2 regions of the Trichococcus sp. genome follow, and region 1 is predicted to be linked to the other one. Evidence: a T-box and tRNA genes for the amino acid it is inferred to sense, from the RefSeq annotation. Region 1 holds a T-box; the other holds one or more tRNA genes.

Region 1 (15,150 bases):
TTGCAAACATTTGCCTCTTCACTCCATTTCTATTTAAGAAGAACCCTATCTACAAAGGAACTTGCCAATAGGGTTCTTCTTGTTCAATTTGATCCAAACATCAAGCTAACTGTTCTTTTAGGGCAGCGATGCGCTCTTCCACAGCCACCAATTTTTCGCGGTATTCCGCTCCTTTTTGCTTCTCTCCATCAATTACAGCCTGCGGGGCTTTGCTGATGAATTTTTCATTGTTCAACTTGCTATCAACACGGTCGACTTCTTTGGTCAATTTCTCCGCTTCCTTCTCGAGACGGGAAATCTCATCTTCCAATTTGATCAGACCGGCCAATGGCATATATACCTCTCCGCCTGAGAAAACTGCGGTGACAGCGTCGCTGGCTGCCTGGATGTGTTGGCCGATTTCCAGTGTATCCGGATTGCAGAAGCGGAAGATGTACGATTCATTGGCGCGGAAAATCGCTTCGGTCTCCTCGTCATTGACTTTCAATTGCATCGGAACTTTCTTGGACAACGGTGTGTTCATTTCAGCGCGGACATTGCGGACGCCGCGGATCAACTCGATCAGTTTTTCCATGGCTTCTTCAGCGGCTTCATCGATCTGGCTGTGATCCGCTTCCGGATAGGCTGCCGTCACGATGGAATCGCCTTGATGCGGTACATTCTGCCAAATTTCTTCGGTGACGAACGGCATGACCGGATGCAATAAGCGCAACACATTATCCAAAACATATGCCAAGATGCTGCGGGTTGTCTGTTTCGCCTCTTCATTTTCCCCTTGCAGCACTTCCTTGGACATTTCGATATACCAGTCGCAGTAATCGTCCCAGATGAAACGGTACAACAAGCGACCGGCTTCCCCGAACTCAAACTTCTCGAACAGATCTGTCACTTTTATGATGGTCTTGTTCAGGCTGGAAAGGATCCATTTATCGGCGATTGTCTTCTCTCCTGAGATATCGATAGCATCGAATGTCAGATCTTCCAGATTCAGCAGCACATAACGGCTGGCATTCCAGATTTTATTGATGAAGTTCCAGGCTGCATCCATCTTTTCATAGCTGAAGCGGACATCCTGACCCGGTGCGGATCCGTTGGCCAAGAACCAACGCAAGGCATCCGCCCCATATTTTTCGACGACTTCCATCGGATCGATTCCATTTCCGAGCGACTTGCTCATCTTGCGTCCTTGCTCATCACGAATCAGACCATGAATCAGCACATTCTCGAACGGATGCTTTTCCGTGAACTCCAGACTCTGGAAGATCATCCGGCTTACCCAGAAGAAGATGATATCATACCCCGTCACCAACGTGCTGGTAGGGAAATAACGTTTGAAATCTTCCGCTTCTTCATCCGGCCAGCCCATCGTCGAGAACGGCCAAAGCGCCGAACTGAACCACGTATCCAGAACATCCTCGTCCTGTGTCCAATTTTCGCTGTCGCTTGGGGCTTCCATACCGACGTACATTTCGCCGGTTTCCTTATGATACCAGGCCGGGATTTGATGTCCCCACCACAGTTGACGGGAGATGACCCAGTCGTGGACATTGCCCATCCAAGTCAGGAAAGTACTCTCGAATCGTTCCGGATAGAAGGAAACTTTTTCCTCAGTGGATTGGTTTCCGACTGCCCGTTCAGCCAACGGTTGCATTTTGACGAACCATTGCGTCGAGATGCGCGGTTCCACAACAACATTTGTGCGTTCCGAATGTCCTACGCTATGGGTCATTTCTTCAACTTTGACCAAATAGCCCAGTTCTTTCATATCTTTAACGATCGCTTTGCGCGCTGCAAAACGGTCCATGCCTGCATATTTCCCGGCCGCTTCGTTCATCGTTGCATCATCGTTCATGACGTTTACTTGCGGCAAATCGTGGCGCAGACCGACTTCAAAGTCGTTCGGGTCATGAGCCGGTGTGATTTTTACGACCCCGGTCCCGAAGTCCATCTCGACATAATCATCGGCTATGACGGGGATTTCCCGGTTCACCAGCGGCAAAGTCACGGTCTTGCCGATGAACTGCTGATATCTTTCATCTTCCGGATGAACAGCAATGGCGGTATCACCAAGCATCGTTTCCGGACGGGTAGTCGCCAATTCCAGATAGCCCGAACCATCCGTCATCGGATAGCGGAAGTGGTAGAAGGCGCCCTGCACGTCCTTATGGATGACTTCGATGTCGGATAAGGCAGTTTTCGCTTTGGGATCCCAGTTGATGATGTAGGCACCGCGATAGATCAAGCCTTTTTCGTACAAGCCGACGAAGACTTTACGGACTGCATCCGACAAACCGTCGTCCAATGTGAATCGCTCCCGATCATAATCAACGGAAATGCCCATTTTTCCCCATTGCTCGCGGATGACGCTGGCGTAATCTTCTTTCCATTCCCAAACCTTGTCGACAAAGGCCTCTCGACCCAAGTCATAACGGGTAAGGCCCTCTTCGGCTAATTTCGCTTCAACCTTGGCTTGGGTAGCGATGCCGGCGTGGTCCATACCCGGCAACCACAATGTATCGAATCCCTGCATGCGTTTTTGGCGGATCAGCATATCCTGCAACGTCACATCCCAGGCATGGCCCAAGTGCAGTCTTCCCGTTACATTTGGAGGCGGAATCACGATTGAATACGGTTTTTTGCTCTTGTCACCGCTAGGCTTGAACAGCCCCGCTTCCACCCATTTTTGATATTTCCCAGATTCCACTTGCTGGGATTGATATTTTGTCGGCATTGCGTCTGCTTTAGACATTCAGCCACTTCCTCTCTCTTTTTTACATCGATTTGTTGCGAAAAAAAACGCCCTGCATACGAATATGCAGGACGATATGAATCGCGGTACCACCTAAATTACAGGAATCGGATTCCTGTCTCTCTTTTTGATAACGGAGAATACTCCGAGCTGCGCTACTCAGTCCATAGACCTTCACGCAACTTGCTCACAAGCTACTTCACTTTCCTTCCCCAAAAAAGCTTTCACCAAACGCTTTTCTCTCTTGTGTGGTTCCGGGTAAGTTACTCTTCTTGATCGAAGCTTTATTTATACTCCACTAGTTTAGCACCTTTTGATTGAAATCTCAATGCGATCAGAGTAATTTTTTGGCAGCATCCAATGCTGCTTCTTCATTCGGCTCCGTCGCGATTTCAGGGACGATTTCCATATAGGACAGGACGCCTTCTTTGTCGATGACGAACACGCTGCGGGCCAACTTGTTGCCCATTTTTGGGATTTTAAGCCCATAAGCTTCGCCGAACTCGCCTGCGTCGTCATGCAGCATCTGCATATCGATGCCGTTCGCCGAGCACCAGTCATTCAATTCTTCTTTTGTATTTCTCGAAACCGACAACAACTTCAAGCCTTCGATGTTCGCCGCCGTCTCGTTGAATGTGCGTGTTTGTTTGTCGCAGACGCTCGTATTGATATCTGGGAATACGCTGATCAAGACAACTGAACCGCGCAGATCATCCAAAGCTACCTTTTCGTCTTCCGTATTGTACAACGAAAACGCCGGCGCCTTCTTCCCAACCACTGGCTGCGTCCCTAAAACTTCAACAATTTCACCCTTCAATGTGACTTGCATGAAAACATTCCCCCTTAACCGATAATACTTTCATTATACAGATAAGCGGTGATTAATGGTAAAGATACGCTCTCGCAGGACAAATCAAAGCAGATCAGAAAAAAGTGCCTCGTCTTGGCTGGCGGTGTCCTCACGGCCGGTGATGCTCGACACAATGACGCCCGCAATCGCACGCGCCACGAGCGGTTCCAAATCAAGGAGCGCTTCAAAGCGTCTGGCCTTATCCAAATGCGGTTTCGTTTTTGGCGACGGTGGCGCAAAAATCGTGCAGCAATCCTCGAATGGTTGCACCGACAAATCAAACGTATCGATTTTCTGTGCCAATGCGATGATTTCCAATTTGTCCATCGTTGCTACCGGGCGGATGATCGGCGTCGTTGTGACATCATTGATGGCGACCATGCTTTCCAGCGTCTGGGAAGCAACTTGGGCCAAAGATTCCCCGTTGAAGATAGCCAGTCCTTTACGTTCCGCTCTGATGGCATCCGTGATCCGCAGCATCATCCGGCGCGTGACCGTCATCAGATAATCCGCAGGCACTTTCTCTTTGATTTCTTCCTGGATTTCCGTGAACGGCACTTCGATGAACTGAATTTCACCGCCGAATTTGGTCAATTTCCCAGCCAGATTTTTGGCTTTTTGCAAGGCTTGCGGACTAGTGTACGGCGGACTGTGGAAATGCACTGCCTCGATCTTAACACCGCGTTTCATGGCAAGATAACCAGCCACCGGCGAATCGATTCCGCCCGAAAGCATGAGCATGCCTCTGCCGCCGGTACCGACAGGCAAGCCGCCAGCTCCCTGATAAGTTTGCGTGCTGAGCATAATGCCACTGGTCTTGATGTCTACGCGCACAAGGATATCCGGCTGCTTCATCTTGACCGCAACGCCCGGGAAAGCATCCAAAACGGTGGCCCCCAACTCGGCATTCATGAAGGTCGTGTCATGCTCGTAGTCATGATCCGAACGACGTGTGGCGATTTTGAATGTCTTGCCGGCAGTATCCATTTTGGCAAGCAACTCCACCAAAATCCGTTTCACTTCGCTAAGATCTCGCGAGACCAGATAGACAGGGGAATAATTTTGGATTCCGAACACATGTTGGAGACGATCGAGAATGTCAGTTTCGTCAGCTCCATTCAGTTCCAACAACATAAAGTCGTGCTCGGGTTTGATTTTGATTTCAGGATGATCCTTTGTGACCATCCTGACATTTTGCGCCAATTGTTGGACAAAACGTTTTTTGTTTTTTCCTTTGGTGGACAATTCGCCAAAGCGGATTTGAATGTGCGTTTCCATTTATCTTCTCTTCCAATCTGTCAGTTATTCTATTGTATCTTTTGGAATTGTTCGTGCAATTTCCGGAAATGTTCAATGAAGGTTTCCGCTTCTGCTTCCGTATTCTCGCCGGAAAGGCTTATCCGGACCGCACATTGGCTCCAGGAAACGGGCACGCCCATCGATCCCAATGTGTAGGGGGTGCCTTTCTTCCTGCTCGAGCAGGCGCTGGTTGTTGAAATGAAGATACCTTGGCTTTCGAATGCGTGGACCATCACTTCTCCCCGGACGCCTTTCATGGCGAAACAGAGGATATGGCCGGCTCCGCCTTCAGGCGAAAAGATTCTGACATCCTCGTATTCCGAAAGGGCTGCAACCAGCTTGCTCCGAACCAACTGTTCTTGCTTGCGGCTTGAAGCACTGCTTTCAAGCGTCATGCGCAGAGCCTTCGCCATCGCTGCGACCCCCCCCACATTCTCTGTTGTGCTGCGCATCCCTGACTCTTGACCGCCTCCGGTTAACAGCGGTGCGATCCGTTTGCCATGTTTTTTGTAAAGGATCCCTATGCCTTTTGGGCCGTGGAATTTGTGCGCTGAAAGCGACAAAAGATCCACACGGGGATGGCGGATTAGCGGCTCGCATTCGCCGACTGCCTGCACGGCATCCACATGGAAATGGACCCAAGGATAATTTTCCAGCAACGCGCCGATGGCCTCGATTGGTTGGATGCTGCCGACTTCATTATTGATGGCCATGATGCTCAGCAGGACCGTATCTTTTCTTATCGCTTTCTCAAGCTCCTCGATGGACACGATTCCGTCCGCATCGACAGGCAAGTAGGTGACTTCAAAACCTAGCTTCTCCAGCTGCTCCAATGACTTAGAGACGGCAGGATGTTCGACAGAAGAGGCAATCATGTGTTTCCCTGAAGCGAACTTCTCCATCGCTGTGCCTTTGATCGCCCAGTTGTCGCTCTCTGTGCCGCCGCTCGTGAAGAAAATTTCATCCGGTTGGGCGCCCAGCAATTGTGCGACCTGTTTACGCGATTGCTGCAGCAAAGCATCCGCTTCATTACCTAATCTGTGCAGACTGGAGGGATTGCCAAAGAATTGTTCATTGACCTTCCGGTAAGTATCCAAAACTTCCGGATACATTTTTGTTGTCGCACTGTTGTCAAAATAAATCATTTTTATCTACACTTCCTTACTGACTTTGCACTCTCATCGGGATATCCTATCCATTATATAGAAAATGCCTGACCATGAAAAGCATACGGCTTAAATTTCTTGCGTTCCCATCTGACAGCATCGAAAAAGGGGCCGAGACAACGTCCCGACCCCTGCGTATTTTTGGTTCTGAATTTAATAGTAGCGGCGATTCTTTTCTTCCTGATAGGATTCTTCCACTTTGCGGGCAGCCCCTGATTCGACGCGATTCAGCGGAAGTTTGATGGCTTCCAACGCACCTTCATAGTCATATTCGCGATGGAAAAGCACCAAAGCTTTGTTGATGGCATTTTCGATCTCCACATGCGAATGACGGAAACGGTTAGCGTACTGGATCATATACTCTGTCAGCATCGCATTGTCCACGATTGCTTGCGTTTGGTTATCCAACATTTCGATATCCTCTTCGCACATCTTGGAAATCGCATCAATTTCATCCATATCGATCTTCACGCGGTTCAATTTGGAAGCCAAATCTTCGATGCGGTCCGTTACCGAGAAGAAAAGATCCAAATAGACTTTCGGCAAGCCAGGCAGATGGTATTTTTCGATTGTCCGTTTCATATTGCGCATGTCCAACTCGTAAAGATCGATACTGTCCTTGATTTCCTTTTCGCGGTTGCGCAAATCGCTCAGGTTGCTTACCAATTCGGACTGTTCTTTGTCGATTTCGGAAAGACGCTGGCTGATTTTTTCGTAATATTCACGGACGACTGAATAGGAAATCTCATGTTCCTTCATCATCTTTTCGTAGTAACGCAAAGCTTCATTTTCCTTCAGCAACTGCTCTTCGAACTCTTGCGCGCGGCCCAGCTCATTTTTGTTCAGGAAGTAATTCTGGGAAACGCGGTCGATTTCCAGCAGCACATAACGATTGCTCTGCAGGACATGGTCCATTTTCTTTTGCAGATTAGCCGTATGGCGTCCCACAAAATCCTTGGCTTCCATTTCCTTCTCCATGATGGCATAGACCGCTTCGATATCGCGTTCGACCTTATCCATCTTCTTGCCGGCTTCATTGATATCAGCAAGGCCGATGGAATCTTTTGCTTCCTGGATTTCTTTTTCGACCTCAGCTATCTCAGCAGGTACATCCACACCTTCGAAAATGTACTTTTCATCCAATAGGCGTTTGTAGCCGTCTTTCAGATCGTTCACTTGCTCTTCGTACTCTGTTTTGATTTTTTCGTTCAGTTCAGGAATCTTTTCGACGACTTCTTCCATCACCAGCAAATCCTGCTCGATGCGCGATAAAATTTCTTTGGCTTCCATATGGTCGCCCTCGTTCGTCAATGAGTTGAATTTCGTGAAATCCAGCTCCATATAGTTCAGGTTCTTCTCCAACGTTTCGATGGCTGGACCGAATGTGAAGCTATGCGCCAGTAATTGTTTGCGGATTTTATTGTAGCGTTCCTGAATTTCTTCCAATTCTTTCCGGTTTTCCTGTGCACTTTCCAATAATTTTTCGAGTGCCTTGTTCACTTTTTCGACGCTGTTTTTTGTTTCATCGATCAATTGGTCCGCTTGCGAAATGGCTTGCTTCGCTTTGATGAAATTCATGCGTTGAATGTACTGTTCGGCACTGACCAGCGCCGCCTCAATTTCAGGATACTGAAAACGCGTAATGGTCTGCCACGTGGCTTGCCAACTCTCATAGGTGCGCTTCGTTTGCCCTGTCAAATTCATGTTTTTCAACGTGAACAGATTGTCGGCCACCGGTATGGCCATCGCTTTTTGTTTCTTCTCATCGATTGCTTTGATCCGATTCGCTTGTTGTCTTGTCAAATACATGATCGCACCATACCCGACCAATACTAACAATATTATCGCTACTAACCAATATATAAACTCCATCAATAAATCCTCCACCTATTCCGACAATTTCGTTTATTTGATTTAAAATTGAAAACGCCCAATATATCTCATTTTTTAGTATAACATAGAAAGAACCAATCAGAAACCAGAAAATTATATGGAAACTTAATTCCTTTCCTTGGAATGGTAAAAGCGTTCCACAACAGCCCAAAACAGGAAAAACATCACTTTTCCATTGTATTAACTTCCATTGTTTGGTACAATAATCTTCGTGTAAAATAATGCAGCGAGAAAGAAGCACCCGCGTCAACAGTTCATCGCCATCTGTAGATGGTTCAATTGCGTACCCTTGCGGCTGCATAAGGTGAAGATTGAAGGATGACCTGCACGCATTGCTGACTTATCATTCTTATTTTACTCCAAAAATCAAACATTTATTGGAGGAATTTTATTATGTCACGTTATACAGGACCAAGTTGGAAACAAGCTCGTCGTCTAGGCATCTCCCTTTTGGGAACAGGTAAAGAATTGGAGCGTCGTCCATACGTTCCAGGTCAACACGGCCCTAACAACCGTAAAAAATTATCTGAATATGCTATGCAATTGCAAGAAAAACAAAAATTGCGTCACATGTACGGCATGAACGAACGCCAATTCGCAACTTTATTCAAAAAAGCTGGTAAAATCAAAGAAGGTAAACAAGGTGTTAACTTCATGATCTTATTGGAACAACGTTTGGATAACGTAGTTTACCGTTTAGGTTTGGCTTCTACTCGTCGTCAAGCACGTCAATTAGTTAACCACGGTCACGTAACTGTCGATGGCAAACGTGTCGATATCCCTTCATACGAAGTGGCTGTTGGCCAAGTAATCGGCTTGCGTGAAAAATCCAAAAACTTGGTAGTTGTTAAAGCAGCTGCTGAAGCTTTGTTCGGACGTCCTGACTTCATTACTTTCGACGAAGAAAAATTGGAAGGTTCATTGAACCGTCTGCCAGTTCGCGAAGAATTGCCAGCTGAAATCGATGAGTCATTCGTAGTAGAATACTACAACAAATTAGGCTAATCTCCCCGGAGAGCGGCATCAAGGAACCGGCAAAGCAATTTGCCGTTTTTTTGTACAAGAAAACCGGATTTACGCAAGAAAAGCTGAACGGGTTCGTTCAGCCCTGATTATGGTGAAGCACTTTTCAATCCGAAAAATTTTATACTTTCCTTGTATACCAAAAAGGACTGAACAGCGATCCCTGTTCAGTCCTTTTTGGTATGTCGCGGTTCCGCCTTCATCGGTATAATTCCATGCAGGCCCGATAGAGCGGTAGCAGTTCATGAAGCGTCTCCTCCATCACTGCCAACGTGTCTTCTTCACTAGCCAAACGCGGATCGGCTGGCGCCAACTTGCGGCCGATCAACAGCTCAGCTTTCTTCACATCCCGCAATCGGATCAGGACAGACTCCCAATTGACTGCCTCAATCGGAAGCACATCCGGCACGGTATGGTCGACCGAAACGACGTAATCACGCGGCAATCTTTGCAGTTCCGGAATCCGTTCCAATAAAGTGGCCGCCATTTCTTTTTCTTTGACTGGTTGATCGATCAGACAAAGATAAAAGCTGACACCTTCTTTCGCAATCCCGATCTGGAAATGCGGATATTTCTTGTAGCCCCTCGTGTCCCCACCGATGGCGCACCAGGTATTCTCAGGTGCATACTTCGTCCGGCGCAGGTGCTTGGCGATATGGACAGGCACCTCCGACTCAACACCCTCTTCCGAAACCATGAAGCGGGCGCCCGCTTCCGCAAAATACCGGAACTTGGGTTGGATCCGTTCGCGGATGGCCGCCATCCTTTCGTCGAGCCCCTGAATGTCAAAAACGTTGAAGTCTTCCTTATTGAAATGTTTTGCTCCCAAACCGTGCACCTCTTTCTGATTTCCTTCCATCATTATAGAGAAAAATCCATAAGAGGGACAATCTTTTGCTTACTGGAAGTCCGCTGCGAGCTCTTCGACCATCAGATGGATTGATTCAATCCCGCCGCCTGAAAGATACCACAAATCGGAGGACAGGTTGATGATTTTATTGTTCATGTAAGCATCGGTTTGATAGACGAACTCATTCTCCAATAGCGCCGCATTTTCATCGGAAGCTGTCCCGACAGCCGCCGTGCGATCGACTACAAACAAAATTTGCGGATTGATTTCCAGCAAACCTTCATATCCGATGGACTGCCCATGTGTAGAATCCTCGATCGCTGCATCCACAGGCGTGAAGCCCAATGTATCATAAATGAAACCAAAACGTGAGCCCGTGCTGAAAGCGGACATGCTGCCGTCGTTCAAAAGCAATGTCAATGTTTTCTCGTTGATTCCGGCTGTCGTCGTTTTCACGGCCTCTATCTCCTCGCCCAAGGTTGTGATGGCATCTTCCGCTGCTTCCTCCTCGTCAAAAATCGTCCCCAAGGTAGTGGTGTTCTTTTGGACCGATCCCCAATAGTCCGTGTAGTCGACGCTGAGTACGACTACAGGAGCGATTTCCTCCAGTTGTTCCGCGAAGTCCGCCAAGCGGTTCGAAATGATGATGAGTTCCGGCGCCATAGCCGCCAACGCCTCCATATTCGGTTCCTTAAGCGTCCCTACATTCTCGAATTGATCAGCTTTATCCGCTAGATAAGCCGGCATGTTTTCGGTCGCAGTACCCGCAACCGCCTCCTGTTTGCCCAAAGCAATCAGCGTATCCAAATGTCCAAAATCCAAAACAGCCACGTTTTCTGGATTTTTAGGCACTTCTATTGATCCGCGTGCATCCTCGATGGTCACCGTTGCTTCAGTTTCCTCGGCGGATGCTGTTGTTGAGTCTGCCGTATCGACAGTCCCTCCCTGGGCTCCGCAAGCCGCCAAGGTAAACAGTGCTGCAAAACTTATGATTGTCTTTTGCCATTTTTTCATATGTCATTCTCCTCTATGTTAAATTGCTTGATAAGTGCAATGTTTTTTCCCATCGGCAGTCGTGATGACTTCCAAGGGCACTTCATATAATTCCTGCAAAACTTGTGTCTGGATGACTTCCTCGACCGTGCCGCTCCGAAATACTTTCCCATTTTTCATGGCGATGATGTTGTCCGAAAAGACGGAAGCGAAATTAACGTCATGGATGACGACAAGAATGGTTTTACCCAATTCATCAGCCAAGTTTCGGATGGTCTGCATCGTTACGATACTTTGCTTCAGGTCGAGATTGTTCAAAGGTTCATCCAATAAGATGTAATCGGTATCCTGCACCAGGATCATCGCAATGGCTGCCCGCTGGAGTTGTCCCCCAGACAAAGTATCCAAATAGCGGTTTGAGAAATCCACAAGGTTCAGATAGCCAAGAACCTTGTCGATCATGGCATGATCTTCATCATTCAGCCTGCCCTTCGTATAAGGAAACCTGCCGAACGAGACCAGTTCGCGGACCGTCATACGCACTTGATAGGCATTTTGTTGTTTCAGGATCGAAAGCTCCTTCGCCAGTTCATCGGATTGCCAGGCTTCGATTTCTTTGCCGTGTATTGTCAATATGCCCTCGTCCTTGGTCAACAGACGGCTGATGACCGAAAGGAGCGTACTTTTGCCTGCCCCATTTGGACCGATGAAAGCTGTGATTTTTCCTTTCTCGATCGCCAAAGAGATGTCATCCAATACCTTTTCATCCTCATAGGCTTTGCTGACGTTACTGATTTTCATAACTTGCTCCTTTCCTTCCATAATAACCAAAAGAAATAGATTCCCCCGAACAGTTCGACCAAGATACTCAGATTCGTCTGCAGCTTGAAGACTTCCTCCACCAGAAATTGTCCAGCCACGACCATCACGAAACTGAGCAGACTCGCCCCTGGCAACAAGTAGTTCAAGCAATAGGTCCTGAATAGCCGATACGCAATATTCGCCGCCACAAATCCAAGGAACATCATCGGTCCGACGAGCGCTGCAGATACTGTCATCAACAGGATGACGTGCATGAAGGTGAGCTTCGTCTCCTTTTCCACAGCGACCCCCAGATTTTTGGCGGTTTGCGTTCCCAGTCCTAAAACTTCCAATACTTTCCGCTTGCGCCACAGACTGACGATCGAAAACACGGCGATCGGAATGGCCAAGAAAAGCACAGAATCATTGATGTTCTGAAAACTGGCATAAAGCTTCGTCTGCAACTTGTCATACTCATTCGGATCCATCAGAACCTGCATGAAGGAGCTGATACTGTTGAAGAAGGTACCCATGACGAGCCCAATCATCAGAATGACCTGCATATCGTAATTTTTCCGATTCCAGGAAAGCCGGTACAGCAAAAAGTAACTGCCAAGCATCAGTAACAGCAGGAAAATGAACTGCCATTCCGCATTCATTTGGCTGCCCAGCAGCGAGAAACTGAAGAACATCAACACTGTCTGCAGAAGGCGGTAGAAGGATTCGACCCCTAGAATGCTGGGAGTCAAAAAGTTGCTGTGCACAACTGTCTGAAAGCTGACCGTTGCAAAAGCAGTGCTGATGCTGATGACGGCGAATGTCAAAAGCTTCGTGCTCCGCAACTTCATGATGAACGCGTTGCCGATTCCTTGATTCCAAAAGAAATATCCGAAAGCCAAAGCCACCGCGATCACAGCCAACCGTTTCATGATGATGCGGTTTTTCAACACATTTTTCATGCAGTCCGTCCTCCCTTCAGCAACAGCCACAGGAACAAGCCACCGCCGAAAACACCCAGAACCGTTTCCACCGGTATTTCGTATGGCGGGATGACCGATCGCGCAAAGACATCGCAGAGAAGCAAGAATATCGCTCCGAAAAGCGCAACTTTGCCGTGGGTATTGCGGATGTTATCACCGAAACGCAACGAGACAAGATTCGGGATGATGACTCCTAAAAATGGCAGATTGCCGACCGTACTCAGGATGACAGCGACAGTCAAAGAGACGAACAGCGTCCCGATGAACAGGACTGCTTCAAAAGGCAGGCCAAGGTTTTTGGCCGCGTCTTTCCCGAAACGTGCAATCGTAAAATGATCGGCAAAAAAATAGAGTGCCAAAAACAACAGGAAGATGAGGTACATCCCCTCATACTGCCCTTTGATGACCAACGAAAAATCACCTTGCATCCAGGCGGAAAGGTTCTGCGTGACGTTGAAGCGGAAGGCAAAAAAATTGGCGATCCCTCCCAAAATATTTCCGTACATCAAGCCCAGCAAAGGGATCGTCATCTGGCTCCTGAAAGGCAAGCGGTTCACCACCACCAAAAAAAGGAAGGTCCCCGCCGCCGCAAAGAGGAAAGAGAGGGTCATCTTCCCCACAACCGATAAACCCGGAAAGAAAATCATGCCGCACAGCATACCGACTCTTGCTGCATCTACCGTTCCGACTGTATCAGGAGCGGCAAATCGATTCTGCGTCAATGACTGCATTATTAGTCCGGATAAAGATAAGCCCGCACCAGCCAATAGAACCGTAATGGTCCTTGGCAGGCGTGACGACAATAAGATCAAACGGTCCGTGTTGCTCCCGACCCAAAACTGTTCCAGTGAAAACGCAGCTGTTCCCACGCCGAGGGAAAGTACGATTGCTACTGCCACCATCAGAACAAGCAATATTTTCTTCAACATCTACTCACCATCTTCCAAAAGAAACTACTTAATGATAACGATTCTAATTGAGAACCATTCTCAATTAGTGGTATAGGTGCTATTCTACTGGATGCGGAAATAAAACACAAGACCAAATATGAGATTTTCATGAATAAAAGTAAGCTATTTTAAGGAAAGCGCCACCAATATCCGAAATTTTAAACCTCGAAAAATCAAAGACCAGCCATTGCTGACAATTACGCAACTTAAGGGTGCTCACAAATTAGCAGCGGGAGAAAATGGGATGGGTTGGCAATCAGAAAGCAGAAGAAATGCTTAGCACGGTGGGCAAAATTGTCGAATAGGTGAGGTGGATCCGACAATTTGACATCCGATCAAGCCTAGATTATCGAATGTCGAGAAACATCCAACAATTTGGCCTCATGTCTGATCGAAATTTATCGAATAGCTGCTGAACATCTGGCCATCATTTTAGGTGCATGAAACATTTTGCAAACGTGTGAAACACCTACGGTGAAGCACTTTTCAATCCGAAAAATTTTATACTTTCCTAGTATATTAAAAAAAGCGGGCATGCATACCCGCTTTTTTACAGTTATTAAATTGCTGAAGTTAATGATATTACCTTTGATGACTGGTTTTTTAGGTCTGGCTTCATTTTTTCAGGATGCCCAAAATGCCACGCGAGATGACGCGCCCGACTTCCCTGCCTACTTGGGACATCAAATTTTTTGTGAATCTGTCCATTGTGGAATCGCGGGAACTGCTCGTTCGTTTCCGTTGCACTTGTTCATTTTGACGCTCTTTTTCAAGCTGTTTCAACCGCTCAAATTTTTCCTTGTCTCTTGCGGCAAGTTCTTCATTTTCCTCCAACTCAATCGCTTTGATTTCCGATAATCGTTGCAATTGTTCGTAGGAGGATTCCCTGTCGATCGCCTCACTGTATTTGTAATACAGCAAAGAACGGTTGATTTTTTCTTCCTTGACGAGCGGATCCAGGATGCCCATTTTGCTCTCCGGAGGATAAATCATGACCTGCTGAACATAGCCAGGAATCCCTTCCGGATCGAGAAAAGACACCAACGCTTCACCGACCTTCAGTTCCGTCAATTTTTTTTCCAATCCCTCTCCTTCATGCTGGCGGAAAGTTTCGGCTACCGATTTGACGGTCTTTTGCTCCCTCGGCGTAAAGGCCCGCAAGGCATGCTGGATTTTGTTGCCCAATTGGCTCAAAATGTCGTTCGGCAAGTCGGTTGGATTTTGCGTCACAAAATAGACCCCGACTCCTTTCGAACGGATCATCCGGACAATGAGTTCGATTTTTTCCTCGAGCACATCCGGAATGTCCTGGAAAAGCACATGGGCCTCATCAAAAAAGAAAACAATCTTTGGTTTCTCAAGATCCCCGACTTCAGGCAATTGCTCATACAACTCTGAAAGGAACCACAACAGGAAGGTCGAATATAGTTTTGGCGACATGAACAGGCGATTCGCCATCAGAATGTTCACATAACCGCGGCCTGCTGCATCTATCTTCAATAAATCCTGGATATCGAACATCGGCTCCCCAAAGAAAAGATCGCCACCCTGTTCCTCGATCACCAGTAAGCCCCTTAAGATTGCACCGATTGATTG
Region 2 (15,150 bases), on a different contig from region 1:
TCAAGGTCGGGATGCGCTTATGCAAGCCATCGCTCTTCAGCTTTTTGATAGGCTCCAGAATGACCGGAGACAGCAACAGAATGTCGTCGGAAATGTTCGCCAGGGCTTTGATTGCGTTCAGGATGGCGGAAGAACAGGCATCCATCAGGTCGGAAGTCCTGCCGGTGATGATCCGTCCGTCGTTCAGTTCGAAAGCGATGACCGCAGGGATTTCGTTGTCGGTCGCGCGTTTCATCAAACGCTTCGCATATTCGCGGGCAGGCTTGACGGGAGCACGGTCTTCTTGCTTCAATTCGACCTCTTCCATGATCAGGCGCATGTGGTCGCGCGTCTCTTCATCGCACAAGCCCTTCTTGTAGTCGCATTCCGTGTCGAAGCTGCGGCGGATGATTTCCTGCTTCGATGCTTCCCGGATTGCTTCATCATCAGTGATGCCAAAACCGACGCGATTGACGCCCATGTCCGTCGGTGATTGGTAGACGGACTCTTTGCCGGTGATGCGCTCGATGATGCGTTTGATGACCGGGAAAGTTTCCAGATCGCGGTTATAGTTGACCGCCACTTCGTTGTAGGTCTCAAAATGGTAGTTGTCCATCATATTGACGTCCTTCAGGTCGACTGTCGCCGCTTCATAGGCGATGTTCAAAGGGTGCTTCAACGGAACATTCCAGACCGGGAAAGTCTCGAACTTGGAATAACCGGCCACGCGTCCTTGGCGGCGTTCGTGGTACAGCTGGTTCAGGCAGGTCGCCAACTTGCCGCTGCCGGGGCCAGGAGCGGTAACGACGACGATTGGTTTGGTCGTCGGAATGTAAGTGTTCTGGCCGAAGCCTTCTTCGCTGACGATCGTTTCGATATTGGAAGGATAACCTTCGATGGCGCCATGCGTATAGACTTTTATGTCGCGTTTTTCGAGTTTGTTGATGAACACTTTAGTGGCCGGTTGTCCATTGTAGCGCGTGATAACGACACTGTTGACGGCCAATCCGTATTCCCTCAGCTCATCGATAAGGCGGAAGACATCCATATCGTAGGTGATGCCGTAGTCCCCTCGGATTTTGTTGCGTTCGATATCCCCTGCATAGACACAAATCAGGATTTCCGCCTGATCCTTCAATTTCTGCAGCAATTTGATCTTGGCATCTTCATCAAATCCAGGCAATACGCGTTTCGCATGCTTATCGCCGATCAGTTTGCCACCGAATTCAAGGTACAATTTATCGTAATTATTTACCCGTTCCAGGATATATTTCGATTGTTCTTCAATGTATTTCTGTGGATCAAAGCCGATTTGCTTCATCTGTTTTCCTCCAGTATCTGTATGGTGCATTTGTATACCTGTCATTCGCTATTGTTTTCAACTCTAACTATTATAGAGGTTTTTCTTTGATTGGCAATACACATTTTCGGAGTCTGAGCATTTTGTCCAGCAGAAAAACTCTGGTTCCTCTTAACCCGATCATCCGTTTACCTATTTGCCCTTCAACAGCATGCGTGCCATAACCCATGCGGTGAGCGGAATGATTGCGGTCACTCCGATACCGATGACAAACATGGAGAGCACTTCCGAAACAAACACTTTTGCGTTCAGCGCCTCCCCGAAAGTATAGGACAGATCCCTGAACCAGAGGAAAAGCGCTAGATAAGCGCCGATGAAGGAAAAATACAGCGTATTCGTCGTCGTTCCGATGATGTCCTTGCCGATCGTCATCCCTGACCGGAACAATTCCTTGTCGCTCAACTGCGGATTGCGGTGATGGACTTCATACAATGAGGATGAGATGGAGATGGCCGTATCCGTAATGGCAGCAATCGTTCCGGTAATCATCGTGCAAATACCGATTTGGACGAAATCTACATTCACAAAAAAGGAAAGCGTCGTGTACTCTTCCACTTCCTCTGGCCCGAATCCCTGAATCAGCGCAAATCGGTGCACGACAATAATCAGCAAAAGCAAGAAAAAAGTTGTGACGATCGTGGCAATAAAAGCCGCCTTGGTTTTGATGTTCACGCCGTTTATGTAAACCAAATTGATGTAGCTGACCACCAAACACGCCAGCAAAGTCACAAAAAGCGCATGAAAGCCATTAATCAACAGCAACACCAAAACATAGAGCACCGCAAAATTGAAAAACAACGACAGGAATGAAGAAATCCCTCGTCTGCCGCCCACCACAGCCATCAGGAGCAGAAGCAATAGTGCCAATACCATCTGAACGCTCATTTCGGATCACCTGCTTTCTTGGGAATCAGGCGGACTGCGGTAACCATCGCCAACGGCACCGTCAAAACGATACCGATACTGCCCGCCAAAGCCCGGGTGATTTCCAAAGATAGCTGCATCGAAAAGGTATGGAATACGTCGGAGCCGTTCTCCAGATAAAAAACAAGCGTCGGAATCGCTCCGCTGACATAGGCAAAAAGCAGCACATTTGCCATCGTTCCCATGATGTCCTTGCCGATTTCGCGTCCCGACTGGAGTAAAGCTTTGGCGGATATCGCGGGGTCTTTTTCGTACAGTTCCTGGATGGCCGCGGTCATCGTGATGGCGACATCCATTACGGCACCCAAGGAGCCTATTAATATGCTGGATAGGAAGATGCGTCGCGGGTAATGCGTCACAAACTGCATTTCCTCATAGCGCAGACCTTGCCCGTTCGTCCCGGCAATGACCCCGTAGGCGATAATCAAAGTCAGGAATGTTCCGATCAAAGTAGAAAGGATCGCTGCGTAAGTCTTTCTGTTTCGGCCGCTGACCAAGAGGAGTGTCAGGACGGTCCACCCGAACACTGCAGCACTGCTGATCCATAATAATTGTGCATTATCCGCAATTTCATAGCTGTCCAAGGCGATACTGAACAGCAAAATGTTCCCTGCAATACTGATGAGGGAAAGCAGACCTTTTTTCCCCGCTACCGCCACCAATAAGATCAGAAACAAGGATCCAAAAAGGACAACATATTTATCCCGTTTTATTCCGGAAACTTTAGCTGTCAAGGCACCCGAAGCGCTCTCGCTTAAGGAAAGGAATACTTCATCGCCTGAACGATACATCTGGCTATAGGCAAGTGAGTCGGAATAGTTGTTTTCTATCACGAGCTGTGCCCCTTTCGACACCCCATTCATAAGTACAGCCGTCAGTTTTTGGTTGTATATGAGATAGCCTTCCCGACCTGCGCCGATTGTTTCATCGGTTCCAACAGCTTCCACTGCAATGATTTTGGCGATCGGCTCTTCGTACCACGCGTAGTTATGGTAGCTGAATAGCGTCAGCAGCCCCAACAACGCCGAAAGCAAGGTCAATAATATACGTTTATGTCTAAGCAACAATCCTTTTTTCATCCGTTTTTTTCCTCCCTCCAACAGATTGCCGCATGGATTTTATCCTAGATTGTGACAGAGAATCTTTTCCATACGGATGTCATCGCGCCATTGGCCTTGTGAATAGGTGAAGTGAGGAATGACGCCTATTTGTGTGAAGCCGGATCTTTCATACAGCCTTATTGCTCCGGCATTGTGCGAAAATACCCCCAATTCGATCCGCTGATAGCCGAGCTTGCGGCATTCTTCTTCGTACAGGGCCATGACCATTTTGCCGATTCCCTTGTTGCGCCAATCCGGAGCGCCGATGTAGATGCCCAGCCAGGCTGTATTTCCGTCGTTTTTCAGAAGCGCTGGAAAATCGCGGATGATTGACGCCATTCCGATTGGTTTGTCATCCACGCAGATGAAATAATTACGTTTGTTCGGATTGGACAGGCTCTCGCAGACGTCGCTTTCCGTCACCAAAGGCAGCTCGGCTGCTTCATCATAGTGTGGCGTGATGAATGGCGCTATGACCGGGTCATTTTCCCAACTGAGGATCTTCTGGATCAGTTTTTCGTTCAACGGTAAGTTTTTTAGTTGCAAATTCATTTTATTAACTCCTCATTATTTACACTGATCGATCATTCCATGCGAAAAGGATTGCACCTCTTGGTTAGGCGCAATCCTTTTTGAAAATCTGCAGAGTTCTTTTTTACAAAACCTTTTCGTAGCCCCAACGCATGTCGCTGATGCTCGTCAGGATGTGACCGCAGTAGGTATACCCGGATTTCTGTAGTGCCCGTTGCATGCTTTTGTTGTCGGGATGCGTATCGATGCGCATGCTGGTATAGCCTTTTTTACGCGATTCATCAGCAGCCCATTCCACGATTTCCCCAAGGACACCTTGACCACGGAATGTTCCTTTGATTGTGATGCGATGGATGACCGTGTAAGGATTATCCGTCAGCCATTGGCCTTCGGTAATGACTTTATAGGTTGGGTCCTCTCCGTAAAAAAAGGCAAACGTTGCCGCTGGTATGCCATCCCGCACGTAGATATAGCTGTATCCTCCGGCCATATCCTGTAGAATGACCGCTTCATTCGGGTACCCTTTTTGCCATTGATCGATGCCGGACGCCTTCAGCGTGACTTTCGCTTCATTGATGATTTCCATGATTGCGGGCAAATCTGCTGGCGTTGCTTTTCTGATCATTGCTCCACCGCCTTCCGTTTTCTATTTATATAAGATTATACCGGAAACCTTGATATTTTCAGTATTTTTTTCTGTTTTTCTTCATTTTGAGTGTTTCCATTTTTTATAGGTTGAACAACTTTCGGTACTGCTGGATATAGGACTGCTTTTGTTTTTTCAGCATGTATAGTGCATTCTTGATCTGATCCGGCTCATCCGCCATGTCCAAGTCTTCCTTTTGTTTTTCGATTCCTTCAACCACCGGCTCACAGTAGGCCGCTTCTTTGATTTCATCCAAAATGGCGATGATCTGCTTCCGCATCCTCTCGACACGGGGGCCTTCACCGGCCTTTATCTCATCCAGGCATTCGACGAGTTCCCGGAATGGAAGGTTCCTTCTGACTTTCCCACCCTTGATGCGGATATATTCTTTTTTGAATTCCGTCACTCCTGGCACTGATCCGTTCAGTTGGTACCACCCATCGTACAGGATCCATCCGCCTTCCGGTTCCTCTGGGATGAAGTCTCTCTTTAAAATGTATACCTCGTCCGCGCCGGTAATTTCCGCCACCCAACATTTGCTTTCGCTGTCTGCCGGACTGAGCTGCAAACCTAACTTCGACATGAAAAATTCCTCTTTCTGATCATTATTAATAGTGCTATATAGAATGAATTTAATTTCTACTCTTTTCGTTTTTCCAGTATAATTAAGGTAAAAAATAGGAAGGGTTGAATCCGATGGACGCCCAAATCCAACTTAATGAACTGAAGCAAGCAATGAAACAAACGAAGGATCGTAGACTTTTTGAACGCTACCAAGCTGTCTACCTATACTTAGATGGGCACACGATGAACGAAGTTGCACAAATCATCGGCCGTACCCGCAAGACCGTAAGCGGCTATGTTTCCTCCTACCGAAAAGCAGGCCTCGACGGCCTAGTCCGGCACCATTCAAATGGAAGGCCCAGACGGCTGACCGCTGATCAAGAGGCATCGCTAGCCACTATCGTATCCACCAAGCTTCCATCAGATGTTGCATTGGGAATGTTTGCTAACTGGACGCTCGCTCTCATGATTATGTATGTGGAGAGGGAATGGGGAGTCACCTACACCGTCCGGGGCATGTCGCTCCTTATGGAGCGGTTGGGTCTGTCCTACACGCGTCCCACCTATACGCTGGCTAAGGCGAATCCAGAAAAACAGCGTGTTTTTCTGGAGGAGACCTTCCCAGATCTAAAAAAAAACTGATGGAAGAGAAAATCGATTATCTCTTATTTCAAGACGAGTCCATGATTCGAGATTACCAAGCTATCCAACGGACCTGGTTTCTAAAAGGAAGACAACGGATAATCCCTACCTACGGAAAACATTGTGGTACAAAGCTGATTGGCTGCCTGGACTACGCGTCGGGTGAGATCCTATGCAGCGAGAAAGAGCACTACGACGCAACATCCTTCTTAGAATTCCTAGTCTTTGTTCTTGAGCATTATCCGGTTGGAAAGGTAGTCATGATTCTGGACAATGCCCGTATCCATCATGCGAAACTGATCCAGCCATTCTTGGAAGAGAATAAGGGGCGTTTGGAACTCGTGTTCCTTCCTCCGTATAGCCCTAATCTCAACTTGATAGAGGGACTATGGAAATGGCTGAAGGAGACGGTTATCAATAACGTATTTTTCTCAAGCGTCCAAAAGATCAATCTGGCGGTTCAGAGTTTCCTCACTTGGATAAACGAGCAGAGGGAGATTGTCATTGACCGTCTCTGCGTGAAAATGTAGGGTAATTATTTTATTCAACTTATATAGTTTACCATCAAGCAGCTTGCGCTTTACCTGATTCCATTAATTCATTATACGCTAACTCCATACTTGTGGATAGGAATTCACTTCCCGACTCGTGGGACTTTCTTCTTCGGAGCCTTTTCATTAGTTACAGACCCTCTCCTATAGTAAAATGTATCTATTGACAGACCAGTAGAAACATATGATTTGGGAGGTACTCTCATGGCAAGCAACCGGAAAAAAATCACTCTGGCCCTTATCAGTATCCTGACTGTGGGTGTCATCACGCTCGTCCTGCTCGCAAAGAACGGAAAAATCGAACGGATAGCTTTTGCCGAAGAAACGAACACGGAAGCCAGCCTCGGTTCACTGGATGAACTAATGGTGGGACTGTCCGACTATCCCGAACTGTACCGAGCGGCTTTTGAAGAGGATGGCATCGATCCGGAAGATAACATTTTCATCATCCCGGGAATGGATGCCACTTTGACGCTCCACCATGAGCACGAAGAAGCGGATATCTGCACTACGATGACGCCGCAAGGATTGGCAGTGAACAAAGATTACCTGTTCATTTCCGCCTACTGTCAAACAAAGGAACACAATTCCGTCATCTATGTGCTTGAAAAAAAGAGCGGTTCCTTCATCAAGGAAATCGTTCTGGACGGCATTCCGCATGCAGGCGGGATCGCTTTTGACACGAACCACGACCTGCTTTGGGTAACCTCAGAAAAAGGCGATACCGCGCAGGTCATCACACTTGCTTTGACGGACATAGAGGCTTATGACTTCACAGATTCTACTGAACCAATCGTCTACACGGACAACATCGAACTGCCCGACATCAAACGCGCTTCCACGATAACGGTCCATGGCGATGACCTTTATGTAGCTTATTTCAATGATGATGGCGCGAGCGTCATGCACCGCTATCTGATCTCCACAAAAGAAAATGAGGATGGGAAGGAAGTCCATACGCTCGACTCCGGGAAGAGCACGGAAGAAGCTTACCCCGACGATGTCGACAAGATCGGCAAAGAGATCCAAGGCCTGGCTTTTTACCAGGAAAAGCTGATGCTGTCACGCTCTTCCGGACGTAAGCAAGACTCGACATTGCTTTCCTTTGATCGTTTGGAGGAAAACGAAAATTTCACTGACAAGAACGCCAGCACCGAAATCACAATGCCGTCCTACTTGGAACAGATTGCAGTCGATGGAAAACAACTGTACATCCTCTTCGAGTCAGGTGCTTACCCTTACCGCGATCATGGCAACCCAAGCATCGACCGAGTACTGCGTGTGGAAATAGACACCTTGTTCTCGGAATGAATTGCCTACCATTATCGGAATTGAAAACAATACGCAAAACAGGGAGCTGCCTACAATTAAGACAGTTCCCTGTTTTGCGTATGCGATTCCCAACTCACTGTCCTAAAACTCAGTCTATATGATCGGTCAGCTCGATGCGTTGATCTCCTTCCAAAAGCTCCCTCACGATTTCCATGTAGCGCTTGGAGATTTTGCTGAGCGGACGCACTTTTGAATAGATGAAGCCGATGGTGTTTTTTTGATCGACATCCATCGGCACAACGATGATGTGATCCTGTGTGTTTGATTTCAGGAGACCGGATCCGACCAAATAGCCATTCGTCACAGACAGCAGATTCAACACGGTCGCGCGGTCACTGGCACTGATCCTCTGAGCATTTTGATCGACTTGAACCGACTCTTCCATCAATTGCAGGGTACTGTTTTTGCTTTGATCGAAGGATATCACAGGATAAGGGTGGAGATCCTCATGGGATATCTTCGCTTGTTTCGCCAACGGATGGAACTCGCTGAGGAATACATGCGGCTGGAACGCAATCAGCGGATCGAATTTCAGGTCGAATGCATCGAGATACTGTTTGATGACCTTCCCGTTGAAATCATTCAGATAGATGAAGCCGACTTCGCTGACGGCATCGCGCACATCTTCCATCACTTTCGAAGTGCTCGTCTCCAGGAAACGAAAATTCAATGATTCTTCCTTCTTTTCCGAAACCAGTCGGGCAAAGCCTTCCGAAGCAAAATCATAGTGCTGACTGGAAACCGAAAACAGTCTTCTGTTTTCGGTTGCAGACAGATAGCGGTAATCCAGCTGGTCCGCTTGGGCTACGATCTGATCGGCGAACTCCAAAAGCATAGCCCCTTCTTTGGTTATTTCGATCCCTTTTTTGGAACGCTCGAAAATCTGGATGCCATATTCTTCCTCCAGATCTTTGATGCTTGACGACAGACTGGACTGCGCCATATATAATTGCCTTGCGGCCTCCCGAAAAGTGCCGTATTTCGCCACTGTTATGACATATCGCAATTGCTGAAGATTCATATTTTTGCCACCTCGCTCTATTTTCCGATGGGTTCCCATCAATTCCACAAAAAAAGTGCATGCGCGTCAACAAAACACACATGCACAAGTATTCATCATCATTTCAGCGCTTCACTTGGATGCGGACGCACAATCTGCTCCATAATCCCTTTTACAGAGCCGGCAAAAACGCCCGGTTGTGGAGATCAAACGATGATAAGAATATTCCTGCATGTTTCTTACATCCGCACATACAACACATCATCTTCTGCATGGTTCTGCCTCCCCTTCTGTCCTCATCGCTTTCTAATAAGATAGCGATATTCTTGGCTTCTGTCAATCATTTTCACTTGTTTGGCCTCAAATGGATGCTTTTTTCATTGTAAGCTTCAATTATATGCTACTTGCAGCGTTTTTGTCCTGATTAGGCAGGATGGATACTCTGTTTTCTGGTATACTTCAGAAGAGACGACCGCGGCACTATGGCGGTAAACAGAGTCAGGAGCGATTCAGATGAAAAAAACAAACCAAAAGAAGCCCAGCAATAACAAACGCACTCGGCAGGACAAAGCAGCCGAACCTCAAAAAAGCTTTTCCACAAAAGGGGTTACACAATATCCCGTGACCGAACCAATCGAACTGCTGCCTTTCTTGCTGCAGATCCTCAGCAAACAGAGCCGCAATTCTGTCAAATCGATCCTAACCCGCGGACAAGTGACGGTCGACGGCAAGGCCACTACCAAGCACAACCACCCCTTGGAACCCGGACAGACAGTCGGTATATTGGCGAATAAGGAAGCCATCAAAAAGACTTCCTTATCAAGCCTCAAGATCCTGTTCGAGGACGAATCCATCATCGTGATCAATAAGGACGCCGGCTTGCTGTCGATGGCAACCGACGATCCACAGGAACCGACCGCTTACCGCCAATTGAGCCACTACGTCAAAGAAGACAACAAAGCGAATCGGATTTTCGTGGTGCATCGCTTGGATCGGGATACATCCGGCGTCATGCTGTTCGCAAAATCCGAAGAACTGAAAGAAAAGCTGCAAAATGATTGGAAGGATATCGTCAAAGAACGCATCTATACCGCTCTGGTCGAGGGAGAGATCAAGAATGATGCCGGAACCATCTCCTCTTGGCTGACCGAAAGCAAAGCCATGAAGGTGCATTCCAGTCCGAAAGACAACGGCGGTAAGCATGCCGTGACCCATTACCGGAAAATCAGAGGAAATCGGGATTATACGCTGCTGGAGGTAGAACTGGAGACCGGCCGCAAGAACCAGATCCGCGTCCACATGGAATCTTTGGGCCACCCGGTCGCCGGGGACAAGAAGTATGGCGCCCGCACCAATCCGATGAAACGTTTGGGATTGCACGCTTCCACACTCGCATTCATCCATCCCACGACCGGTGAACTCGTCCGCTTCAGCGCACCGGTGCCGAAAGCTTTCCTTTTGTATTCGAAATGACAAAAAACATGATTTCCATTGCGGGGAATCATGTTTTTTATTTTTTATGCAAGCTTCTGCTGGACCGGAATAAGTTGCCAAACGCCGGTTGGCGATCTAAAAATTCAGCCTATCCGCGGTAGCGCAGCGCCAGCCCTTTCAGGAAATTGCGCGCATAGCGGTCGCCGCAAGGCTTGTAGTTGCGGTGCCCTTCTTTGCGCAGAACAGCGCTCAGTTCGCTTTTTGATACGGTGACGCCTGCCGATTCCAGGATTTCAAGCATATCTTCGTTCGTCAAAGTCAGCGCAATTTTGACTTTCTTCAGCAGCAAATTATTGACGTTCCCGTTGTTCAACACAAATTCAGTCTTAGGTTCCGGTTCGCCGGGCTTCACTTTCGGCTTGCCGCGTTGGGAAGTGATGAGTCCGTTCAAGAACGACTCCAAGGTAGTATTGTCGCAAGCCAGTTGCTCGTCATCCGTTGGAGCGGCAGACCCAGCAAATTCTGTTGCTTCATCTTTTTTCGATTTTAGCAGCATTTTCTGCACTGCTTCCTTCGTCAACTCAATTCCACCCAAACGGAACACTTCCACCATATCCGCGTCCTTGATATCCAGCGCATAGCGCAAGCGGATCAATATATCATTGTTGTCCATAATTAGCCTCCAAATTTTCCTGTAAAATTATCCTTTTCCAGTATACCTTGTTGGCCTATGGAATGCATGCCTTATTCGTTTCTCATTTTTTTTAATTTCCCTCTTCACTTCTCACGCAAATATGTTATAATCAAATATACGAGCAGGTGGTTCATCTGTTTAACGGTTCCTTAGCTCAGCGGGAGAGCACTACCTTGACATGGTAGGGGTCGCTGGTTCAATCCCAGTAGGGACCATCAAGATTCAGCACATTATAGTGAGTAAAGAGGCACAATCGAAAAAAACTCGATTGTGCCTCTTTTTATGTTCATTTCTGCAAGAGCCTGTACATCAATTAGCAGCTTCCGGAGCCTCGCTCATTGTTGCATCCAAAAGATATTCGCCTTTACTGCTGTTTCCCTCTGTGGCGAAACGCGCATCGAGATCATTGAAATGCCACCATTCCGAAGCCAAGGGAGTAAGGCCGGCATCCGTGCTGTAGCGCTGCAGGAGGATCGCTGCCTCATTCATCGTATCAGCCAAAGTGGCTTGAACCCAAGCGGTCGGGGAACTGGATTTGACCGGTCCGGTGAACGTAGCCGAAGCCATGCTCAATTCATGGATGGTTGTCGGCATCGTGTATTCCGTGTAGCCCGTTATGGCGGTCGCGGCATAATCGCCGATGACAATTTCCTGCTGTTCCGTTACTTTCGCCAGCGTGACATCGATGGCATAACCCATCTGATGATTCGAAACGCTCGTCGCGATGAACCAGTTGGTGTCCCAAGGAGGTGTGTTGATGCCCGCCATCACTTCCGGATCGGCCATAGCCAAAGCAGTCAAAGCGTCCACCGTCAGCGTCTGGACGGAATAAGGACGATACCCCTCATAAATGACCAAGGTGTTCCCCTCCGCCAAGGCGGCTTGTTGCGCCAAATAAATTTTCTTCGACATACTGTAGAGCACCGGCACGATATCGGATACCTTACCCAGACGTATGTTGTAGGCTTTTCCGTCATAAAGCGCCACTCCCGTTATGCCGGGAATCGTTTTTCCGGAAGAAACGAACTTGGAGGCGTACGTATTGGTATTGTCATAGATGATGGACGGGATTACATCCGGAAGATTGATGAAACAATGAATATGCTCCACCCATCCTGATTCAGTAGCGGTCCGGACATACCACCAGTCACCCACCTCTTCAAGAACTTCAAAAGCGGTTCCTGCCTCCAAAGCGGAAATCGTCTCGGACTCGGCATCAGCAGTCGCCTTCAGATCCATCCCAATTGAGGCATAGCCGGTCGCTCCGCTGACGGGAAGTTCCAGATCTCCTTCATACCCCAAAGGTTCCGGCTCTTCCGGCTCGACCACCGCTGTATCATCTTCAACGGGTATAGCTTCTTCTGAAGTCACCGCTTCGACAGCTGAACTCGTCGAAGCGATCTCCGACTCCTCTGTTTCCGTCTGTTCATCCGAGCCGGAGCAAGCCGACAGCACAGCAACCATCAGGATGCCGATGACAGCGCGGGGCCAATTTTTATTGATTTTCATTTATATGCAGTCCTCCATTACGCGGATACGATCATTTTTACTAGTTCCAACAGCAACAGATGGAACGGATAGAAAGCATAGAAACCCCATTTCATCAGGTTGGATTTCTTGCCTTGACGGCCTTTGTATAAAAGCAACAGCGGCACAGCCAGAAAAATACCGACTTGGTAGGATTGCGTCCAACCGATTTCTCGGATGGACGGGATGATGTGGAATAAAGTCCCTATCACTGCAAAGCTCAGCAGCTGCTTTTCGATTTGTCCCCTGAACAATCCAAAAAACAGGATCCACAAGGCCGCTACATAATTCCAATCAGCCGGGACCGCAAACAGACAGCAAAGCAAAACGATTGTTGCTTTAAGCGGAAGGGACCAGTCCTCCTGTTTTGCCGCCGCTAAGGCCACCAAGCCTAGCGCCAAGCCCCAGATGACGCTCGTGGCTTGCCACCACGGGAGGCCGAAATACCAGACATACGGGAAATGCGAGACTGCGGCAAACAGCATTAACCGCACGATATATTTTTTCAAATCGGATGTGTAATGATAGCCTTCCGCAATCATATAGCACATGATTGGTGCGGCAATCCGCCCCGCTATCCGCAGCACCACACCTTCAAGGCTGTCCTGCGGCCCAAATACCGCAAAGATATGATCGAAAAACATTGCGAATATGGCAAGGTTCTTCAATGTATAGGATGATAGGTCTTTTTGACTCTCGCGAATGCCCTGCATAGGGGTGCTCCTCACTGTCACTTGTTTTCACTGCCTTTTCTGTAAATGGATGACCGACCTGTCCGCCAGTCCGGTCCTTTTCCACAGTATAGGCTTCCGGGAGTCCGCCAATCCCCGAAAAAAAGGAAGAGATTTGCGGAAAAACTTACGCAATCCGAAATTGGATACGTTAACATTTGCAAAACGCATGCGAGAAGCCATTTTTGGGAAAATTGGACCGTTCACTTTCTCTCGGATTGGACGGTCCCATAGTCCTTTGCATTTGCTAAAATTATCAGCAATATACGAAACGAGAAGGAGGACTTCCTGATGAGATACAAACCGAATTACGCCCCGGGTCCGACTGAGGTACGCGAAAATGTACGTTTGGCCCGCGCAAAAAGAACCAACAACAGCGACTTTGACAAAACATTCGTCCGCTATTACCGTGAGGTCAGCCAAAAAATGGGCAAAGTCATGGGCACCACAAATGAGGTCCTGTTACTTGCTGGTGAAGGGATCCTGGCTCTTGAGGCCGCTTGCGCAAGCCTGACGGAACCTGGCGACCGCGTACTCGTGCTGGACAACGGCATCTATGGCGAAGGCTTCAAGGATTTCGTCAGCATTTATGGCGGCGTACCGGTCGTCCTGAGTTTCGATCACCACAGCGGCATCCCCGCTGAAGCAGTACGCGCCTATCTGGAGAAGGATTCCGACTTCAAATATGCCACCCTGGTCCATTGCGACACGCCGACATCGGTACTGAACAACGTCGCCGAGCTTTGTCCATTGTTGAAGAAATACGGCATCCTGACGGTGGTCGATTCCGTCGCCGGCATGGTTGGCGAGCCGATTAACGTCGACGAAAATAAAATCGATATCTGTTGCGGCGGGACCCAAAAAGCCATTTCGGCCCCGGTCGGACTGGCGATTGTCTCAGTCAGCGCAGACGCGCAAAAAGCGATGGACAACCGCAAAACGCCTATCGCTTCCTTTTATGCCAATCTACAGGTCTTCAAAGGCTACGCGGAAAAAGAATACTTGCCCTACACGACTTCTGCTGGCGATGTCGCAGCGCTTGATGCCGCTTTGGACAACATCCTGGAGGAAGGCATCGAGACCGTTTTTGCACGCCATGACAGGATTGCTTCCGCAGTACGCGGATCCGCCCAAGCGTATGGATTGGAGTTGTTCCTGGATTCCGACCGTTCCAATACAGTCACTGCCATCAGGATACCGGAAGAAATCGGCGCCTTGCGCCTGCAGGACCACCTCAGCGAAAACTACAATCTGTTGGTCGCAACTTCATTGGCACAATACGCAGATGTGATCTTGCGCATCGGACATATGGGCGAAAATGCCTTCATCGACAAACTTATCTATGTTTTGTCCATCATCGACAACGGTCTGCGCGATCTCGGCTTCGCCGGAAACGGGGATTTGGCCCAACTTTTCATCGACATTTACAAAGAAAATAATTAGGAGGCTTCACTATGCAAAAAGCACAAGGTTATTCAAACACACGCACGTATGATTTGGTTTTGACGGCAATCCTGATTGCGCTCGTATTCGTAGCGACGGTCTTCCTGAACATCAAATTGCCTATCACGGCAAACGGCGGACTGATCCACCTCGGCACTGCGATGCTCTTTCTCGCATCCATCCTGTTCGGGCCGAAAAAAGGCGCTATCGCCGGAGCGGTCGGCATGGCCATCTTCGACCTTATGGCCGGATGGGTTCTGTGGGCTCCCTTCACATTAGTAACCCGCGGCTTGCAAGGCTATCTGGTCGGCAGATTGGCCTGGTCGAAAGATCGTCAAGGGAACAGCTTTGCTGTGAATCTTTTAGCCACGCTGCTTTCGATTCCCATCATGCTGGTCGGTTATTATCTATGCGAATGGATCCTGTACGGCAATGCCATCACCCCGTTCGCTTCGATTCCCGGTAACCTCGTCCAGAACGCGGTCGGTATCGCCATTTCCTTGCCGCTGTCGGCAATTTTGAAAAAGATGAATATCGCTGGAAGATAACGAATTGAAAAGGAAGGCTCTGTCTCGGGATGAGACAGAGCCTTCCTTTTTGGTAATAGTCCTCGGGTTGTCTGATTCTTTAACGGTATCGGATTGGTATAGAGTGGGTGAAGCGTGCAATTTTATTTGGTTATTGCAGATAGC

Evidence for each region. A T-box is a leader RNA that pairs with one kind of tRNA and senses whether it is charged. The one in region 1 lies ahead of ACTCCX_RS01180 (valine--tRNA ligase), so its partner is inferred to be a tRNA-Val.
Region 2: it has a tRNA-Val gene. The T-box ahead of ACTCCX_RS01180 (valine--tRNA ligase) is inferred to sense a tRNA for this amino acid. The anticodon was not compared.

Annotation. Positions count from the first base shown of each region.
Region 1 covers NZ_JBSQPW010000002.1:117,301-132,450, reverse strand. The annotation lists gene ACTCCX_RS01185 (bifunctional folylpolyglutamate synthase/dihydrofolate synthase) at 1-10, opposite strand, end outside; gene ACTCCX_RS01180 (valine--tRNA ligase) at 101-2,749, opposite strand; T-box leader at 2,814-3,038, opposite strand; gene tpx (thiol peroxidase) at 3,084-3,578, opposite strand; gene thiI (tRNA uracil 4-sulfurtransferase ThiI) at 3,663-4,877, opposite strand; gene ACTCCX_RS01165 (cysteine desulfurase family protein) at 4,907-6,043, opposite strand; gene ACTCCX_RS01160 (septation ring formation regulator EzrA) at 6,218-7,936, opposite strand; gene rpsD (30S ribosomal protein S4) at 8,351-8,962, shown strand; gene ACTCCX_RS01150 (DUF1054 family protein) at 9,180-9,842, opposite strand; gene ACTCCX_RS01145 (siderophore ABC transporter substrate-binding protein) at 9,879-10,844, opposite strand; gene ACTCCX_RS01140 (iron ABC transporter ATP-binding protein) at 10,863-11,624, opposite strand; gene ACTCCX_RS01135 (iron chelate uptake ABC transporter family permease subunit) at 11,621-12,583, opposite strand; gene ACTCCX_RS01130 (ABC transporter permease) at 12,580-13,533, opposite strand; gene ACTCCX_RS01125 (helicase HerA-like domain-containing protein) at 14,170-15,150, opposite strand, start outside.
Region 2 covers NZ_JBSQPW010000032.1:17,507-32,656, reverse strand. The annotation lists gene ACTCCX_RS09825 (DUF1846 domain-containing protein) at 1-1,300, opposite strand, end outside; gene ACTCCX_RS09820 (YibE/F family protein) at 1,472-2,224, opposite strand; gene ACTCCX_RS09815 (YibE/F family protein) at 2,221-3,342, opposite strand; gene ACTCCX_RS09810 (N-acetyltransferase family protein) at 3,382-3,915, opposite strand; gene ACTCCX_RS09805 (N-acetyltransferase family protein) at 4,019-4,519, opposite strand; gene ACTCCX_RS09800 (hypothetical protein) at 4,623-5,123, opposite strand; one part of gene ACTCCX_RS09795 (IS630 family transposase) at 5,237-5,734, shown strand; one part of gene ACTCCX_RS09795 (IS630 family transposase) at 5,737-6,276, shown strand; gene ACTCCX_RS09790 (YncE family protein) at 6,502-7,608, shown strand; gene ACTCCX_RS09785 (LysR family transcriptional regulator) at 7,718-8,650, opposite strand; gene ACTCCX_RS09780 (RluA family pseudouridine synthase) at 9,143-10,102, shown strand; gene ACTCCX_RS09775 (YehS family protein) at 10,212-10,736, opposite strand; tRNA gene ACTCCX_RS09770 (tRNA-Val) at 10,901-10,972, shown strand; gene ACTCCX_RS09765 (SH3 domain-containing protein) at 11,067-12,266, opposite strand; gene ACTCCX_RS09760 (TraX family protein) at 12,284-12,997, opposite strand; gene ACTCCX_RS09755 (pyridoxal-phosphate-dependent aminotransferase family protein) at 13,307-14,458, shown strand; gene ACTCCX_RS09750 (ECF transporter S component) at 14,470-15,006, shown strand.